Regions from separate parts of the Alkalimarinus alittae genome, predicted to be linked through region 1. Evidence: riboswitches for the same ligand, from Rfam matches in the RefSeq annotation. Region 1 holds a riboswitch; the other holds the start of a gene.

Evidence for each region. A riboswitch is a leader RNA that binds a small molecule or an ion and turns the genes downstream of it on or off. The one in region 1 is predicted to bind cyclic di-GMP.
Region 2: it holds a riboswitch for cyclic di-GMP, as region 1 does, so the genes downstream of both, NKI27_RS08175 (PEP-CTERM sorting domain-containing protein) here and NKI27_RS13410 (ImpA family metalloprotease) in region 1, are expected to answer to the same signal.

The regions. Positions count from the first base shown of each region.
Region 1 is NZ_CP100390.1:2,945,570-2,955,549, reverse strand. It holds partial or broken gene NKI27_RS13410 (ImpA family metalloprotease) at 1-1,237, opposite strand, end outside; cyclic di-GMP riboswitch class I at 1,410-1,492, opposite strand; gene NKI27_RS13405 (M23 family metallopeptidase) at 1,697-2,542, shown strand; gene NKI27_RS13400 (response regulator transcription factor) at 2,612-3,223, shown strand; gene NKI27_RS13395 (sensor histidine kinase) at 3,224-4,429, shown strand; gene NKI27_RS13390 (nucleoside recognition domain-containing protein) at 4,409-5,425, opposite strand; gene NKI27_RS13385 (L,D-transpeptidase family protein) at 5,565-6,062, shown strand; gene NKI27_RS13380 (MaoC/PaaZ C-terminal domain-containing protein) at 6,127-7,002, opposite strand; gene NKI27_RS13375 (AraC family transcriptional regulator) at 7,287-8,291, shown strand; gene NKI27_RS13370 (glutathione S-transferase) at 8,306-8,980, shown strand; gene NKI27_RS13365 (peptidase U32 family protein) at 9,000-9,980, opposite strand, start outside.
Region 2 is NZ_CP100390.1:1,786,449-1,796,428, forward strand. It holds gene flgK (flagellar hook-associated protein FlgK) at 1-1,545, shown strand, start outside; gene flgL (flagellar hook-associated protein FlgL) at 1,615-2,841, shown strand; tRNA gene NKI27_RS08145 (tRNA-Leu) at 2,952-3,036, shown strand; gene NKI27_RS08150 (pirin family protein) at 3,154-3,852, opposite strand; gene NKI27_RS08155 (LysR family transcriptional regulator) at 3,965-4,867, opposite strand; gene NKI27_RS08160 (pirin-like C-terminal cupin domain-containing protein) at 4,883-5,224, opposite strand; gene NKI27_RS08165 (pirin family protein) at 5,252-5,734, opposite strand; gene NKI27_RS08170 (FMN-dependent NADH-azoreductase) at 6,108-6,719, shown strand; gene NKI27_RS08175 (PEP-CTERM sorting domain-containing protein) at 6,771-7,403, opposite strand; cyclic di-GMP riboswitch class I at 7,416-7,497, opposite strand; gene NKI27_RS08180 (FAD-dependent oxidoreductase) at 7,791-9,944, shown strand; gene NKI27_RS08185 (DUF547 domain-containing protein) at 9,941-9,980, shown strand, end outside.

The sequences.
Region 1 (9,980 bases):
GAGAATACCCGTTATTATCAAATTCATGGGTCGAACCAGAGCGCTGAGTATTAATAAACACCGACACATTAACGTCGCTATTATCATGGCGAGTCACGGTGAAGGTCTGACCAGGGATTGCGTACACGCCTGCAGACCGGAAGTTGCGTTTACTCTTTAGCTGTAAGGTTTGAGTTGTCGGTGTAATATGGCTGAAATCACTGCGACTGAAGTTACCTAAGTCTGCTTGAGTGGCGTTTACTTTTCGGCTGTTATACACCATATAGTCCGCAAAATAAGCGTGCATGAATGTTTGAGTGTCAGTATGTGGTCCCATGGGGTAGCGGATGTTTTGACGGTAAACATCGGCTAACAATATTAATTGTTTTTCTAGTGTGTAGTTATTCTTTTCAAAGATATCGACATTGTTGATATCTAATTGTTTGATCTTCTCTTTTAGGGCATTGGCTGCGTTAGAAAACTCTGATTTAAACGCGTTACAGTTTGCCGTGCAGCTTGTCAGATCAAAACTGAAACTATTATTGCTCAGCGCAGACACCATCTTATTAACATTATTAATAGGGCTGTTACTTGCTAACATTTGCGGGTAGTTATCCCAGTTTGCAGCGTCATCAGAAAAATAATTACCCGCCCCACCAGGAGACTGCATAGATAGGTTCATTAGGTTGGCAATAGGGTGGCTAAGGCTACTGGTATTCCAGCTGTGTAAATGGATATACAGTAATGCAGCACCTTTAGATTGAGCAGATTGTAGGGTTGATGTTAATGAGGATATAAAGTTCTCAGAAACAGGGCTGCTATAACTTGAGCCCGTAATGATCAAGTCGGCATTGCTAGTACACGTAGATAATTGTGATGTGTCAGAACAATATGTCACATCCCAAAGCGGAAAATGTCGCGCCAGCCAGTTTGTTGTTTTGAGAGCTGTGTTGCTATCCATTAAGCTTAACTTGATTGAGGCAGGCTCAGCTGTTGTGAGGTTATCCCGTTTTAATAACCAACGTAATAAACGTTTAAATTGCGGTGCATAATCAACATAGCCTCCGTTTTCAATGTTACTTATTATGTTGCTACCGAATGCAGCATTCCGTTGGTTGTTTTGCTCGGTGGCTGCGGCCAATACTGTGCCCGCGTTTCCTTGTATCAGTGGATAAGAATCTGCTAGCTGCTGAAATATAAAAAACTGGGAATGTTTGCCTGGCACATAGCTGATAGCCTCTTGAGCATAAATTTGAGTAAAAAAACGTTCTGTAGCTTTTTAAGGTGAGCTGTAGCAGAAATAAGATAGCTAACTTTAGATACTGATAACGCAATTGGTAATACTCCAGAGACTATTTAAATAGACTTAACTGGAAAGGCATGGTGCGCATAAAACAAAAGACAGCAATGGGACTTAATTACTACTGTTGTTCGGTAACCCCGCTGTCATAGATATCCTTAGACCGGTGGCTTTGCGTGCCTAAGTTTTCACTCAGGTTGGCCTTTATCGTTATGTCATGATGCTTTTAATGCTTAGATAAAATTTGTGCGCATAATAATGAAGTACCATGGCTGAATCAATATCTGATCTTATCCAGCTTGTTAAATTGAGACGTTGTTCGTCAGTTAGTGTTCTCAGCAAGTGATTCCTCTTTTACACAAGTGCCTATAGCGTTTATGCTAGCAAGATGACAATCAATTGGAGTTATTGATAATTATGCGTTTTTTAGCCAACCTTTTATTTGCTTTATTATTAATATCTGCATCCAGTGTGTTTGCTGTTGATGCCATAAAGCCTATTAGTTTGATAGGTGATAAAACTCAAGGAAGCTTGATAGTTGGGCAAGTCGCCTCTGGTGCAAAAGTATTTTTGGATGGTGTGCCGTTAAAGGTGGCCGATAATGGGGTTGTGGTGTTTGGCTTTGGTCGTGACGCTGCATTAGATCACTCGCTTACCATTGTTTCTGCAAACGGAGAGAAACATATTGAAACGATTACGTTGATAAAGCGTGATTATAAGGTTCAGCGGGTTAATGGTATCTCTAAAAAAATAATGAATCCCAATAAAAAGAACCAAACCCGCTCAAGTAGTGAAGCAAAAATGGTTCGTAAGGCAAGGGCAACGGACTCAACCCGTCAGGATTTTATGGCGGGTTTTATTCAGCCGGTGCAGGGCCCTGTGACGGGTGTATATGGAAGTCAGCGATTTTACAATGGCCAGCCAAAAAGACCGCACTTTGGGGTCGACTATGCAGCGCCTGTGGGGACGCCGGTGATTGCTCCGGCCTCTGGCGTTGTGACTTTAGCGCATGATGATATGTTTTACTCGGGTGGTACATTGTTGGTTGATCATGGGTTTGGTGTATCGTCTACGTTTATGCACCTTAGTAAAATTCTAGTTAAAGATGGGCAAGAAATTAAGCAGGGTGATGTGATTGCTGAAGTGGGTAAAAGTGGCCGAGCCACGGGGGCGCATCTAGATTGGCGGATAAATTGGTATGAGCATCGGTTAGACCCTCAGCTGGTCATGAACGCTATGCCAAGCAAGGTTGTATTTAAATAACCGTGATTTGAAGCATTTCACGTAACATTAAAAAAGTAAGGTTTACCTTAATAGAGGGAGTCATAGGTAATGACGGATAGTCAGCAAATAGTGTATATCGTAGAAGACGATGAGGCCGTTAGAGACTCATTAGAAATGATGTTAGTTTCAATGGCCTATAAAGTAGAAACGTTTCCTACGGCCAATGCATTTTTAGATAGTTATAACGAGGCAATGGCTGGTTGTATTGTACTTGATATCCGTATGCCTGGTATGGACGGAATGGAGCTTCAAAAAGAACTGAATAATAAAAACTCGATTCTGCCGATCATATTTGTAACTGGGCATGGCGATGTACCTATGGCGGTTGAAGCGATGCAGTTAGGTGCGATCGATTTTATACAAAAGCCTTACCGCGAGCAGGAGTTGTTAGAAAAAATAAAAGCGGCCTTAGAGCTTGATGCAGAGCAGCGAGAATCATTAACTGAGAAAAAAGAGATTATTCGTCGTTTAGAAGAACTCACGCCTCGTGAAAAAGAAATTATGGATATGATGATTGAGGGGCATGCCAATAAGGTTATAGCGATTGATTTGGATATTAGTCAGAGAACCGTTGAAATACATCGTTCTCGTGTTATGCATAAAATGGGTACGCACTCTTTGGCGCACCTCGTTAGAATGGTTTTAATGGTGAAAGAATAGATGGTGTTTTCTGAACCCCGCTCACAGGTTTTATTGGTTGATGATAATCCTCAGAACCTAAAGGTATTGTTCGATACGCTTGAGGGTAGCGACTACCGTTTATTGTTAGCGAACAACGGTAAGAAAGCACTGGCGATTGCTGAAAAGTTAAAGCCAGATTTAATATTACTCGATATTATGATGCCAGAAATGGATGGTTATGAGGTCTGTGATACGCTGAAATCTAACCCATCTCTGAGAGATATTCCTGTTATTTTTCTGTCGGCATTAGATGATGTAGAGTCTAAAGTTAAGGGCTTTGAAAAAGGTGGTATTGATTATATTGCCAAGCCCTTTCAACCTAAAGAAGTGGTGTCGAGGGTTGCGACACAAATAAAGTTGCGTAGGTTAGAGCAGCAACTTAAAGAAAAAAATCGAGAGCTAAGTGCTGATAATATCGAAATGCAGTTGAAGCTTGAGGCGCAGCGCGAGCATTTAGCTCATTTCTCTCGGCTAAGCACGATGGGTGAAATGGCGGCGGGGTTTGCACACGAAGTTAATCAGCCACTTACCGCTATTACCAATTACGCTAGAGTGGCCCTTCGTCTGTTGGGCGAAGACCTTGATGACAATACGGTGGTTAATAAGAAGATGCTGGCCACGACATTGAACAAACTTGAAGCTCAATCACATCGGGCAAGTGACGTCATCCAACGTATTAGAGGGTTCGTAAAAAAACCACAATCAGGTAAAACAATAGTAGATGTTAGGTCTCTGTTATCAGATGTTGTGCAGTTTGCTGAAGTGGATGTAAAGAACAATAAGGGGCAGGTGGTATTGAAGCTGCCTGATGAACTGCCCACAGTAGAAGCTGATGCCATACAGGTTCAGCAAGTGGCGTTAAATCTAATTCGAAATGCACTTGAAGCGACATCTGCTTGCCCTCAAGAGACTGACGGTGCTGGAGACCCTTTGCATGTGTCGGTTAGCGCTTATGCTGATAAACAAATGATATGGGTTGAAGTGAAGGACCAAGGTTGCGGCTTTACCGAAGATGCAGAGCAAAAGCTATTTCACCCTTTTTTCACCACAAAAGGTGATGGAATGGGGATTGGGCTAAGTCTCTGTCAATCTCTCATTCAGGCACAGGGTGGAAAAATAGGGTTTAGGCGAAACCCAGACAAAGGCATAACTTTCTATTTCTCATTACCTATCTGCGCTCGCTGAAATAGCTTTTTTTGTTGCGGTATATAAATAACGCTCTTTGAACGCAGAAGAGCGACTAAGAAACCAGCGAGACAGTAGTGATATAGCAATAAGCGCAAACGCGACCCGAAGCCAAAGCGCACCTGAAATATGAGCGCCCAGTAGCATTACCAGTAGCGTGTCTTCAATGATGCTATGGCAGAGGGCCAATAAGCCCATAGATGTAAATACATCCTGCTTAGCGATATGGCCTGCATTGACTTCTTTGATCAATAAGCCCCCTCCAAACGCAAGCCCTAACGTTATACCGACCATGGTGATAGTGGTGGCTTCTTTGCCTATCTTTAATAATTGTAAGAGCGGCGATAGCAGCCAATTGATTAAGCGTTCAAAGCCAATAATTCGTAGCAGTTTTAATGTGGTTAAGAGTAAGCAAATAACAATAAAGACGGCTAATAGCCCTTGTGCTTGTTCAAACGCCCAGACACCGAGTGATTTTGATGCAACTGTCGTCGCAGTGATGTTCTCCGGTTGCCAGATAAGCTGGTGGGGGTGCTGAAGCCAATCACCCGCACTGTAAATAATATTGAGTAAGAAACCGTAGACTAAGGCTCCACCTATTCTAAGGATTAATGTTACGCCTAGTCGAATGCCTGTTTTTTGTGCAATGCGGGCTTCAACGGGTAAGCCGTGAGCCATCAGCATCATACCGCTCAGTACTGTTATTTGGGCAACGGTTAAACTGTTATCAATGGGTTGAGTGAAAAAAATGAGCATACCCGTGTAGATATTAGTGAGTATGGTGGTTGCCCATACAATACCCATGGATTCAGGCAGGCCTACCCATCCCATTACAGGCTCTAGTATTTGCCCTAAGAGCGTAATACCGCCCACTTCTTCTAATAATTTTATGATGATAAGAGCAGGGATCATGATCTTAAATAGCGTGGTTGAAACCTCGTAGATCTCAATCACTAGCTCGCGTACAATCTGAAATACGGCTTGTTTATTCAGCATAGGGGTCAACTTAGACTCATTTGAATGTTGTCGTCACGACGCAAAAAATGGGATGTTAATAACGTTGTTCAAAATATGCTATAAACTAAGCATTGTATAGTATCGTGTGAATATCTCTAATAATAAGAGTTGTGGTTCGATGATTAGACTTATCTCTATCGTAATATTGGCTTGTATTTCGCTCAGTCTGAAAAGTATGGAGCTGCCAAAAGCTGACCTCGTTTTGGTTAAAAAATCTGAACGGAAGTTAGTGTTGGTTAAGGATGGAGAGGTCTTTCGGCGCTATGATATTGCCCTAGGTGATAGTCCTAAAGGGCATAAGCAATTTGAAGGGGATGAAAAAACACCAGAAGGGACTTACATCTTAGATTGGCGAAACGAAAATAGTAAATTTTACCGTTCAATTCATATATCTTACCCTAATGAACAAGATCAACAGTTTGCACTAGAGCAGGGGCGTGATCCTGGCGGTATGATTATGATTCATGGTCGGCCGAATAAAAAGCGTGACCCTGTCAGTGCATGGATTTTGGATAAAATGGACTGGACTGATGGGTGTATCGCTGTCAAAAATGAAGAAATGGATGAGATTTGGGCGGCTATTGATAACGGAACCCCTATTGAAATTCATCCTTGAATAGAATGAGTTAGAGCGGGAATAAAAAAAGCAGGCCTTAAAGACCTGCAAATGGACTGAATATTTATAATAGGGTTATTTTCCCGCTAAGATGCGGTTTGGTTCGGTTTTTATCTAGCAGTTGAAAGTTAATAGTGTCATTGGCTTTCTGCCAGTTAAATAACACTGAACTAGGCAGAAAAATGGGTAATTTAAAGTTCACATCAACCTTAAATGCCTTATCGCCAAGCGTTTCGGTAAGCGCTGCAATACAGCGTGTTTTAGACCACATGCCATGCACTATTGCTCTATTAAATCCAAATGCTTTGGCAGACCAAGCGAAAAGGTGGATTAGGTTAAAGTCATTTGAAACTTTCGCGTACTGGCGACCGAGCGATGCGGCAAGTTTCCATGACTCGGTATTGTCGTAGTGAGGGAGTGTTTTACGCGTTTTCTGGCTATTTACAGTCTTTTTCTTAGAACGGTGTAGGAATGTTGATGTTTCTTCCCAGACGACTTTCTTGCCTACTGTTACAGTGCTGACAATATCAAACTTGATACCCATATCCGTCTTATGGCTATTGGTAAGTTGGCATTGCATATCAAAGACTTCATTGATGTTGAGCGGCCGATGTTGGGTAATACTATTTTTGTAATGAACAAGGCCAAGTAAAGGGAGTGGGAACTTATTGTTCGTTAGTAGCTTCATATGCAGCGGGAATGCCATGATATGAGGCAGTGTTGATGGTAGGCGAGGTTTTAATTTAAACCCACAAACACGGCTATACTCTTTTAGTAGGGTGGGGTCTGTCTTTATCCCTTTTAGGTCAACTGAAAGCTCAGGGATCGCTATTGTGTCCGATGGCTTTTTGGGCAAAGCTGCTCGCGATAGTAATGCGAATATATTGGGGCTTTCTGATAAATGCATTGTGGTGGTCTGATTCATAGTTTGGCTCATCATCTTGCCTGTCTCGTTTTGATGTAACTTTTAGAACGTGTTCTATCGTTATAAAATGAGTCTAGAGCAATTACAGGTTGCAAGGATTGGCACTGAACACGAATATATGCAGGCATAAAGGTCAATCTATTCACTCTATTACGGCGTGAACATGACAAGATACTGGAGAATTGTGGGAGGGGCAGGTATGCTATCAATTAATGATTTGTTGCCAGTGAAGACTAAACATTCAGGTTCGTTTTAAGATGATGTGGGCGTTGGGTGTATATGGATAGAGTTGAGCGTTTATGAGTGAATTGAAAGATGCGGGAGTCATGATTCGACTGGCTGTTCAGGCAATGGTTAAAGCAGGGGTGGATATCCCTCTTTTGCTGAGTAAATTAGGTATTGATGAGACTTATTTGCAGACAGCTCATTTACGAACACCACATAATGCTCAGCCACTTTTTTGGTCATTACTCGAAGAGCAAACAGGTGACCCCGATATAGGTTTACACCTTGGGGAGCACTTGCCTACATTTAAAGGGCAGGTTATTGAATACTTATTTTTAAGCAGCCCAACCTTTGGTGAAGGCCTGCATCGAGCGTTAAATTACCAACGTCTTATCAGTGATGTCGCCGCGTCTAATTTGGTGGTTGAATCTGACATTTGCTATATTCAACTGATTACAGCATCGGTTGGCTCCAAGTCTATTCGCCATTTCAATGAATGCTTTGCTCAAGCTACGATCGACTTCTTCAAATCTATCACCGATGATGTATTCACGCCTGCGTATTTTGAGTTTGACCATGAAGAGCCGAAAAACGTGGATGAAGTTAAACGGGTGTTGGGCTGTGATGTAAAGTTTGACTGTGCTGAAAATCGCCTATATTTTGATACGGCGATGCTTGAAATACGCTCTCCACATGCAGAGCCGGAGTTGTTGGCACTGCATGAGCAATTTGCCAGTGAACAAGTGGCTCGAATTGCTAAAGAAGATATTGTTGTACAGGTTAATAAAATTATAGCTGAACTGTTAGACTCGGGCGAGGTAACGCTAGAATCGGTTGCCGAGCGAATGGAGATAAAGCCTCGTAGTCTTCGAACAAAACTGTCTGATATTGATACCAACTTTAACCAGATATTGGCTGACTTTAGATATAAACTGTCTCGACGGTTATTGGCTAACACCAACGAGACTATTGATGAAATTGTTTATTTGACGGGATTTTCAGAACCCAGCACGTTTTATCGTGCATTTAAGCGTTGGTCTGGTATGACGCCTATTGAGTATAGAAAAAGTAAACAATAGGTTTCTGAGGGGCAATGACCGATCCAATACTCTACTCACTACAAAACTGCCCCTATGCCATTCGTGCAAGACTCGGCCTATTCCATGCCCGACAACCGTTTAAGTTGCGTGCCGTCGTTCTAAAAAACATCCCTACTGAAATGCTCGCTGCATCTGCAAAGGCGACTGTGCCTGTTTTGGTATTAGGTGACGCGGATAATGGACGGCTTGATGGCGTGAAGGTGATAGATGAGAGTCTGGATATTATGTTCTGGGCGCTTAAAAACAACGACCCGCAGAACTTACTGTATTCTAATAGCCCTAAAGCGGTGGAAGATATTCAGGGGGTAATAGCGCGTAATGATCATGAGTTTATTGCTAATCTAGAAAACTACAAATACTCTAAAAGGTATCATGATTTTGCTCAGCTTTATTATCGTGACCAGTGCGAGCAGTTTGTGGCTGATTTAGAACAAAGATTAAGCAAGCACGACTTTTTTGTAGGTGATCGGCCAAGCGTCGCTGATTATGCGATCTTACCGTTTATTCGCCAGTTTGCCCGTGTTGACCGTAAGTGGTACTTGCAAGCACCTTATCCAAATCTGAGACGCTGGCTTGATTGGCAATTGCAGCAGCCAATGTTTACCAAGGTTATGGCCAAATATCCACCTTGGCTGAACCAAGGTGAAGAATTTTTGCTGGGTACTTAGCTGATAGTGAAATACAGCGCTACAGCCCTTGCTGATATTGCGCGTTTGTTGATAGCTTAACCATCTCGTTTAACTCTGATTGAGCCTCAACGACGCCATTTAAAACCTTCTCGAAGTGCTGAATCAGTTGTGCCTTGTTGAGTTCTTCTTTTGAGCCTGCGCCGATATTCGTTAAATCAATAAAGAACTCATCAAATAAACCCGAGTAATCGTTTACGGCATCTAAATTTAAAAACTGCTCATTGTTATAGATGCTTGGGTAACCCCCTTTTTGTTTATCTACCGCAAACGAAACCCCTTTAACATTAGTAATGGTGGTGGCCTTTTCACACTTCAGCATACAGCCATCTTCAATACTCGGTTTTTTACAGCCTACCGTTTGCTGGAAAAAGCACTGACGACTGGTCATCATTAAAATGGGGTGATAAATGCTGTAAAGCAGTTTGAAGTTTTCTGGGCGGGCAATATTTCTGATCTGCAGTTTGTTGATCTCGTTAGAAATAAACGCCCCTTTACAGTTAAGTTCTTCTTGCAGGGTTAAGAGTGCGTATGAATTGGTGGTATTCAGGAATGGGCCTGCGATCCAATCGATATTCATTTCAAACGCTTTGAAGGCAATACCGGTATTGTTACTGACGATACGTGTTGGCTTAACGTGCTCCAAAAAGCGGATGGCTTCTAAGTAATCTTTACCGATAAGCACCGCAGGGAACCACGGAATCAGGCGAGGGTTTTTCAAGAATAAGTCGATGAACTTATTATCACCGACTTTAAAGCTTTCAGGTAACTTAAAATAAACGTCCGCTTCGGTTATATCGCAAAGAGAAAGGTCTTTCTTATCGGCAATTAATATTGATAGAGTAGGTTGCTCATTGACTTTAGGGTGTTTGTCTAATGCCGGCACTTTAACGGCTTGAATGACTTGGTTAGTGCCATTTAATTGCATAGCCAGTTTGTTTTTGAGTGCGGTTACTTCTTTAAACGGTATGCTCAAATCCTC
Region 2 (9,980 bases), 1.2 Mb from region 1:
ACAGTGGCTCAAGGAACACTGCCGGGGTTTTTACCTGCCAGCATTGATATAGATGGCATTTCGATCAATTTAGAGGCAGGGACGTTTCAAGTAGGTGATAGGTTCACTATACAGCCTACTCGATACGGTGCTCGAGATATTTCAATGAATGTTGACAGGCTTGAGAATATCGCCTTTGCCTCGCCTATACGAACCGATGCTAGTTTAGGTAATACAGGCGATGCGGTCATTAGCCCCGGGGTCATGTTAGATGTGACAAACCCCGCTACCAACCAACCTTTAAGCACCTTTGTAATGCCTGGGAAAATAAACCCACCTATGGTGGTAAAGTTTACCAGTGAGACGACTTATGATGTGCTTAATGCTGCTGATCCTGCAAAGCTGGAACCTTTAAAGCCGCCTTTAAATAACCAGAAATATATAGCGGGTTTAGATAATAGTTTGTTTTCGGTTGATCCAGGGCAAACGGTGGCTTCTGCTCAAGGTGCTGCGTTTATTTTGCAAGGGACGGCCATTGGTGCTCCCGCTATGCCTACTGTACCCGCAGTGTTTCCTGGTAATGGCTATGTTGGGCAAGGTTTAACTGTCTTTACGCAAGACAGTGAAACCGGAGTAGTGACCTCCCAGACTGCAACGATTACTAACAATGCATCAGCATCCGATATAGCGGCTACATTAAACAAACTCAAAGGTGTCGAAGCCAATGCTTATACTCAAGTTGAAATTTCAAACCTTGCTGGTGCGGGACTTGAATTTAATCTTTATTATACTGAAGGGGGGGTCAATAAAGCGCTTAATGTACTGTCCCCTGATGCCTTAGATCCAGACTTGGTAGCTAGCGCGGTTAACGAAAGCTCAGCTCTCGGCGCATTAGGTTATCGTGCTGTGAGTGACGGTATCAAAGTGACGCTGACTAATTCAGGTGGTCGCGACATCATTGTAGGGACAGGTTCAGCTAGTGGTAGTTTTGATATTAATAAAGTAGACCCTTATGGTTCGCCCTTATCGCCACCTTTATCAAGCCAAACAATAAACGCAGGCGAGTTTGTGGCAGTAGGAGGGTTTATTGATACAACACTGTCAGGTGGTGTCACGTTAACTGCAGATACAGGAACTATATTCGATCAGGCTCCAGTTGCACAGTCGTCATATAAAGGGTTTCAAATAGACATAAAAGGTCCCGCTGGTGCGGGCGATGAATTTTCAATTGGATATAACACTGGTGGCTTTTCAGATAACCGAAATGCGCTTGCGATTGCGGGTTTGGAAACTTCGGGTACGGTATCGGGTGGAGTCAGTAGTTATAATGAAGCTTACTCACAGTTAGTTGAAGAGGTCGGCACATTTACACATAAAGCAAGACTTGATAGCGAAGCCAGTAAAACGCTGTTGTCTCAATCAATTTCAAGCTGGAATGAGGCTTCAGGCGTTAACCTTGATGAAGAAGCGGGTAAATTAATACAGTATCAAGCTGCTTACAACGCCTCTGCACAAGTGATATCGATAGCAAGAGAATTATTCGATACGTTATTAGGCGTCTTCTAACGTGTTCAGATTAAGGGTAGGCCTCGTCACAGTTTATACGATGGCGAATAATAGGATGAGGAGACTGTCATGAGAGTTTCTACACAACAGTTGTTTGGACGGGGTATTGAGTCGATTAATGACGTCAATGCACAGCTACAGAAAACCCAGTTGCAGATGTCTGCGAATAAAAAAGTATTGACGCCCGCCGATGATCCAGTTGCGTCAACTCGTATTCTGCAGCTAAATCAAGAGTTAGCGCTTAACGATCAATACCAACGCAATATTAATACGGTTGAGAACAACCTCAAGTTTGAAGATGGTATTTTGGGCAGTATTAATGACGTTATTCAGCGCGTGCGTGAGTTAACCATTAACGCAGGTAACGGGGCGCTCAATGGCGATGACCTTAAATTTATTTCAGCTGAAATTAAAGAACGGTTAGGCCAGCTTGCAGGGATGATGAACTCTCAAGATGCCAGTGGTGAGTTTATGTTTGGCGGTTTTCAGGGTAAAGAAGAGCCCTTTCAGCAGAACATTTCAGGGTCCTATACTTATAAAGGTGATGAGGGGCGCCGCTTCATACAAATTGAGGCCAGCGTCAATATTGCAGCAACCGAAAATGGTAAATCTGTATTTATGGATTTGCCCGCTGCAAAAAATACGTTTTATACCGAAGTGGGAGCAGCAAACCAAGCATCGCCGCCGGCCATTATCACTACAGGGCAAGTGATTGATCAAGAAGCCTATGACGCGTTCTATCCTGAAGATATGGTCATTAAGTTCAAAAACAGCCTGACAGGTCTTCAATACGACATTATCGAGTCATCAAGCGGTAAAGTTTTATCACCCGATGTCGTGTATGTATCAGGGGCGCCTATTACAGCTGAAGGCGTTCAGTTTGAGATCGTAGGAGAACCACTGGCCGGCGATTCCTTCTTTGTTCAATCTACAGCAAAGCAGGGCACTTTAACGACAGTAGAAAAATTGATTTACGGTTTAGACCACTTTAACCCCACATCAGAGGGGCGGGACGTCTTTGATGCGTTATTAGAGGATACACTGACTAATCTCGACAGTGCAGAAACCTCGATTTTAGAAACGCGCAGCCATATAGGTGCAAGGTTAAACACGGTTGATTCTACCAGAGAGCAGCATTTAGACATTGAAGTGCTGACTAAAGAAGTATTATCAGACCTACAAGATCTCGATTATGCAGAAGCGATTAGTAACCTTTCAATGCAGCAATTTATTCTAGAGTCGGCTTACTCAACATTCTCAAAGGTCACGAGTTTGTCGCTATTCGATCGGCTATAAATGAGTGGGCGATTACGGGAAAAATGATTTCTTTTGATTTTTTTATCAAATTGAAATCTTATTCTATTGACGTATCAATCTGTTGCCGTATAATTCCGCTCCATTGCAGTGCCGGTGTGGTGAAATTGGTATACACGACGGATTCAAAATCCGTTGCCTTCGGGCGTGGCGGTTCAAGTCCGCCCACCGGTACCACTTATTTAAAAGCCCGTAATCATTTGGATTACGGGCTTTTTTCGTTTTAATTAAGTCAAAACTAAGTAGCGACTTCAATAGCCTGTAGGCATTTTTAGCGTTACTTAGGCTTTATGCTTAATATTCTTCTAGCACTGGCAAGTCAAACCATAGAGCGGTTAGGTCGGTCAGTGCGCTTAGGTTCAAGCATTCTGCCGTTACACCTAGAGCATCATCGGTTTTTAGTATGTTGCCGTTAATATCGACTGAACCTTCAATAACATGAAGATAGCCAGGTCGCTTTTGGGCATCTAGCTGAAGCGTTTCTCCCGCTTTAAGCTGAACCCTGTATAGGCTGGCATCTTGCTGCATCGACAACGATCCGTCGCGGCCGTTAGGGGTTACTAGTGGCGTTAAAGACCCCTTCTGTTCGACTGTTTTTTGTTCGTAGCTTGGGGTGGTCCCTTTTTTGTTTGGCTGAATCCATATCTGCAAAAAACGCAAAGAGTCATTTTTTGAATGATTAAACTCAGAGTGAGTGACGCCTGTTCCTGCACTCATGCGCTGAATATCACCAGCCGGAACAACATATTGTTTACCCATGCTGTCTTTATGTTCAATAGAGCCTGATAGCACATATGAGATAATTTCCATATCTCGATGGCCGTGAGTGTCAAAGCCAGCACCGGGTTTAACGGTGTCGTCATTGATTACTCGTAGCGCCGAGAAGCCCATGTGTTTAGGGTCATAATAACGGCCAAAAGAGAAAGAATGCTTGCTGTCGAGCCAGCCAAAATTTGCTCTGCCACGTTCATTACCATATCTAAAGTAGTACATATAGTTCCCCTCGTTAGTTATGGGATGATAATAGCGGAGCATATGTAGATTAAAAATATCAATAAATGGTGCAGTTTATTCTATAAAATAGAATGAACTTATGGCTGTTGGTCTAGTGGGTGTCAGATGTGGGCATATCCAGCGTTAATAGACGTAGCTCACCCATAAATTCACGTGCAGCAGGGCCTATACGATCTTTGTCGAGGTAGTTTAAGTAGAAACTTACACTCCGCTTGCTGCCTTCATTGAGTGCAAGGTGTTTAAGTGTGCCGTTAGTCAGTGAGTCGCTCACGCTGTGAGAGGGTAGCCAGGCGTAACCTAGGTTTTGCTCTATTAGCTCTATTGAGGCGCGTAAATGGCTAACGGTCCAGCGTTGTTCTGCACCCAACCAGCCTGCATCTGTTTTATTTTGACTGGCTGAGTCTCTAACTATTATTTGTCGGTAGGATTTCAGATCTTCTTTGCTAACTGAACGACCAAGCAGGTTTAGTGGGTGGTTTTTATGGGCGACCCCCACGAAATTAATTAGACAAAGCTCTTCGTTAAGGCCGTTTTTCATCGGGATAGGCGATAAGCCAATGTCAGCTTTGCTGTCCATAATTAGCTCATTAGTGCCCGAAAGAACGGTATCAATAATATCGACATTAACCTGAGGATAAAGTGCCGAAACTTTTTCTAGTGCTTGAAAAATTATGCATTGAGGGAAGGCGCCATCAACCGCTATTCTTAACTCTGTCTCAACACCTAAGCTTAGGGAGTCTGCCACGGCTTCAATTCGGCTAACCTCATCAAGCAAATAGTGGGCTCGGCGCAATAGGACTTTACCGATGTCTGTGATTGATGTTTTTCGCCCTTCTACTACTAGTAATTTAACTCCGAGAGAGTCTTCGAGTTTATTTACTGCATGGTGAATACTTGAGGTGCTTTTATGAATTTTACCAGCTGCTTGATTAAAGCCGCCTTCATCGACGACGGCTTTAAACATGCGCCACTGTTCTAGCGTGGTTTTTTGCAAAATAGATTATTCCTTTTAGGGTAGTGGAGTATGTTCGTTGTCATCCCCTGGGATTTTAGGAAAGCGTTGCTCGCGCCAGTCTTCTTTGGCCTGTTCTATCCGGGCTTTATCAAAGCTAACAAAATTCCACTCAATAAAAGGTACTTCTGGCCAAGTCTCGCCGCCTAGCATGAGCAGTCGGCAATGGCTTTTTGACGTCATACACTGTTCATTTTCTAAAATGATGACATCGCCTCCTTGATACGTTTGTCCGCCTAGCTCAATAGAGCCCTCTAACACATAGACCATACATTCTTGGCTTGGGTTCGGACGATCAATGTCTTTTTCAGGCTTTGCCAACACATCAAGATAAAACATAGGTGAGTATGTTTTGATGGGGGATGTTCAGCCGTGAGCTTCACCTGCAATAAGGCGTTTCAATACGCCGTCGTGCATGTAATGGGGCAAGCATGCACATTTAATATGAGTGAAGCTAGGGGTTATTTCAGCCATCTCTTTGGGTAATGCCATCCAGCATTGCATCCCGTCTAGCTTGTGTTTACCGGCTTTTACTTCGATGGTTTCGCGCTCAGAATGCACAATCCCTTTACCCGCTGTCATCCAGTTTACGTCACCGGGGAGAATTTCCAAATTATTCCCAAGGCTGTCGCGGTGCAGCAAGCTGCCTTCCATTAAATAGGTAATAGTAGATAAGCCAATGTGAGGGTGAGGTCGAACATCAATACCTTCTCCTGCGCTGAAGTCTGCTGGCCCCATATGATCGATAAAGATAAAAGGGCCGATCATTCTTTTTTTGGCGTTAGGCAATATTCGGCGGACACAAAAGCCGTCGAGATCTTTCTGCTTGGTCGATAATAAATAGGCCATTGATATTTTCCTTGATTCTATACGTTAGAATTAAAGTGGCGATTTTTTATGCTTTCTTTGCTAAGTTGGCTTTTATTCTCAGGCTGTTGCTATTAAAACCTAATTTTTAGCGCAACACTTAATAGTCTTTAAAGCTTATCTTTTTTTAACGCGATAACAAGTTAGAACGTAACAAGCTAGCGCGCAGGTACACTAAAATTTTTGTTCGGACTCGATTGAGGTGACTTGTTTACATCGAATGTTTGTTTGGATGTTAATGAAACTATTCTGTTTTTTAGAATAAATAAACCTATTTTATCTAATTTATTTCTAATAATTAACCTGATTAAATAGCGCCATACTTTAAACAAATAGATTTATTAAGGTGAGTTGTATGAGTAAATTACTTCAAATTAATAGCAGTCTTTCAAACGATCAGGGCCAGTCGACTCAGTTAGCAGATTTCTTTGTTTCAAAACTTATTGAGAAAAAACCTGATACAGAAGTAAAGACACTCGACTTATCAAAAAACCCATTACCCCATTTAGACGGTGAGCGGTTCAAGGCACTGGTTACACCGGCTGACCAACGCTCTGAAGGTGAGGCCGCTATTGTGGCAGAGGCAGATGAGTTGTTAGCTGACATTCAAAACGCATCAGCCATTGTTTTTGCATTGCCTATGTATAACTTTGGTATTCCATCGGTCTTGAAGTCGTACTTTGATCACTTGGCACGAGCGGGTGTGTCTTTCAAATATACCGAAAACGGACCTGTAGGTTTATTAGACGATAAGCCTGTTTACATTCTTGCGGCGAGAGGAGGGGTTTATCAAGGAATGCCTGCAGACACACAAACAGAGTACATGAAGACATTTTTAGCATTTATTGGTTTAAAAAATGTGCAGTTTATTTATGCAGAAGGTTTGAATTTGGGGGAGGCGTCTAAAGAGAAGTCTTTAGACAACGCTCGCCAACAGGTATTGGAGTTGGTTAGCGCATTAGGCTAAAGGTAGCGGGTTTGTAGGTCGGCTGCGAGTCCGACCTACAAACACTAAAGCCTAGGCTTTAGTGTTGTTTCGAGTTAACGTTAACCCCATTAAACCAAGGCACATTAGAGCAATTGTAGAAGGCTCTGGAACGGAAGCAACAACGTTTTTAGCGGTTATGGTCGCTTGTATTGTTTGAGATAATGTACAACCTTTTCCACCGCAAGAATCGCTTACCGCAGAAAACTCAACACCAAATATTGAGCCGTCACCTAAGGTGATGTCGCTAGGTTGTCCTGAAAGGTCGAAGGTCAATCCTCCCACACCGCCCCAGCCAAACACCCAAGCCCAAGCAGCTCCGCCAAGTCCGGTTCCGCTTGCATCAACTGCACCAGGAGAAGAAAAGGCGAGTGTCGCTTCGACTACCCCACCGATGGCACCCCAACCGGACGCAGGACCATAAAGGTCAGCGTTAAAAAAATCAAAGGTGTAACTATCGCCGGCGGCTAAACTAAATATTTCGCTATCTAAACCAGACGCAAGTGTAAGGTTGGTTGTACAACCCGAACACAAAGTAATGCCGCTTGAGTCTACAGATGAACCTGCGCCATCAACGTCAAAATCTAGTGTGGGCATTGCAAATGTGCTCGCACTAAAACTCAAGGCTATTGAAATGAGAGCGCTGCTAATTAATCGATAAATCATAGTTATGCTCCTTCTTGTAACCCGGCTGCCTTTGTTATTATTTAGGCCCGTGGCTTTCCGTCCCCTTCTTGCGAAAGGTTTGGCGATTAACGTAATTGTGAGATGAATCTCTCGGGCTACTAAAAGGCAATCAATATGCCAGAAAGAATAAGGCGTTGATCTATTGTGGTTATTATTTTTTGGCTTTCTATAAGTCGATCACTTGTGTAAGTAATGTCGACATTGAAACCGTTGTATGAATTTTATCGCGGAGCAGTGTAAGCGATGCATTAAGAAAATTTTTTCGTTTGAAGCTTAAATTTCGTTAACATCCACCGTTTTATTTGTGTGTTGGGTTAAAGTAGCAGTTACACTGAAGCTCATTGGTCCTTTGATAAGGTTATAAAGATGAAAAAAGGCATAATTCTAGGTTTAATCGCGGTCGTTATTGTTTTATTTTTTAGTTATGACCTTCAGAGCCTACTGACATTAGACGGCTTAAAGAATGGCTTGAGTGATTTTGAAGTGTGGCGATCAGAGTCGCCGCTTTTGGTCGCCTTCGGTTTTTTAACTGTTTATGTTTTAGTGACCGCGCTTTCATTGCCGGGTGCAGCGGTGATGACATTAGCCGCAGGCGCTTTATTTGGCGTACTCTGGGGTACGGTCATAGTCTCTTTTGCCAGTTCGATGGGCGCGACGTTAGCCTTTTTAGCGTCACGCTACTTTTTGCAAGAAACGATACAAACCAAATTTGGTGATCGGTTAAAAGCCATTAATGAAGGCATCGAAAAAGAAGGTGCTTTTTATTTGTTTACGCTTCGTTTAGTGCCTGTTTTCCCTTTCTTTCTGATCAACTTGCTCATGGGGTTAACCCCCATTAAAGCGGCTACCTTTTATTGGGTTAGTCAGATTGGTATGTTGGCCGGAACCATTGTTTACGTCAATGCTGGTACTCAGTTAGCGCAAATCGATAGCTTGTCGGGGATTTTATCGCCTGCGTTGCTATTCTCTTTTGTTTTGCTCGGTATTTTCCCTTTAATAGCCAAAAAGATTATTGCTATCTTTCAAGCAAAACGAGTGTATGAAAAATGGACAAAGCCCTCAACGTTCGACCGTAACTTAATTGTGATTGGTGCCGGAGCAGGTGGTTTAGTGTCTTCTTATATTGCGGCGGCAGTAAAAGCAAAAGTGACCTTAATCGAGGCCCATAAAATGGGGGGCGATTGTTTAAATTACGGTTGTGTCCCGAGTAAAGCCTTAATAAAAAGTGCCAAGTTAGCCAAGAAAATGCAGAACGCTGAAAACTATGGACTTAGAAATGTTCAGCCTGAATTCTCATTTAAAAAAGTCATGCAGCGAATTCATAACGTCATTGCTGAAGTAGAGCCACATGATAGCGTAGAGCGTTATACCGGCTTGGGCGTCGAAGTATTACAAGGCTATGCCAAGCTGATTGACCCATGGACTGTTGAAGTTGCATTAAATGATGGCGGTACCCAACGGTTAACGTCACGCAGTATTGTCATCGCTGCGGGTGCCAGCCCCTTTATTCCACCGTTACCGGGAATTGAAGCGTCGGGTTATGTGACCAGCGATACCCTATGGGATGAGTTTGCCAAGCGAGATGAGATTCCCAAGCGATTAGTCGTATTAGGTGGCGGCCCAATTGGATGTGAGTTATCACAAAGCTTTGCGCGCTTAGGTAGCGAGGTGATTCAAATTGAGCGCGGTGAGCGCATTATGGCCAGAGAAGATCAAGAGGTCTCTGAGCTGGCCAAAGCGAGTTTAGAACGTGATGGTGTTCGAGTGTTAACAGCACATTCGGCATTGCGCTGTGAGCAAGAGAGTGGTGCAAAGTTTATTGTGGTTGAGCATCAAGGGGTTGAGCAGCGAATTGAATATGATGATTTACTCTGTGCTGTCGGGCGGGTAGCACGTTTGACCGGCTACGGACTTGAAACATTGGGGATCGAAACTAATCGAACGGTCATCACCAATGAATACCTCGAAACCTTGTATCCAAATATTTATGCCGCAGGAGATGTGGCTGGGCCATTCCAATTTACCCATACTGCCGCTCATCAGGCTTGGTATGCCGCGGTAAACGCCTTATTTGGGCAGTTTAAAAAGTTTAAAGCAGATTACAGTGTTATCCCCTGGGCGACATTTGTTGACCCAGAAGTGGCCCGTGTTGGCTTCAATGAACAAGAAGCCAAAGAGCAGGGTATTGCGTATGAAGTGACGAAATACGGTATCGATGATCTTGATCGAGCGATTGCTGAAAGTGCTGCGCATGGTTTTGTGAAAGTTTTGACGGTGCCTGGTAAAGATAAAATTTTGGGTGTGACCTTAGTTGGTGAGCATGCAGGCGATTTGTTGGCCGAGTTTGTGTTTGCTATGCGTCATGGCTTGGGACTTAATAAGATACTTGGCACTATTCATACCTACCCAACGTGGGCAGAAGCAAATAAGTATGCAGCGGGCGAGTGGAAAAAAGCGCACGCACCAGAAGCGGCCCTTCGTTTCTTAGAGAAATACCATACATGGAGAAGAGGGTCATGAATAATAAATTGAGCTATTTTTTTGTATTGGTTTTTT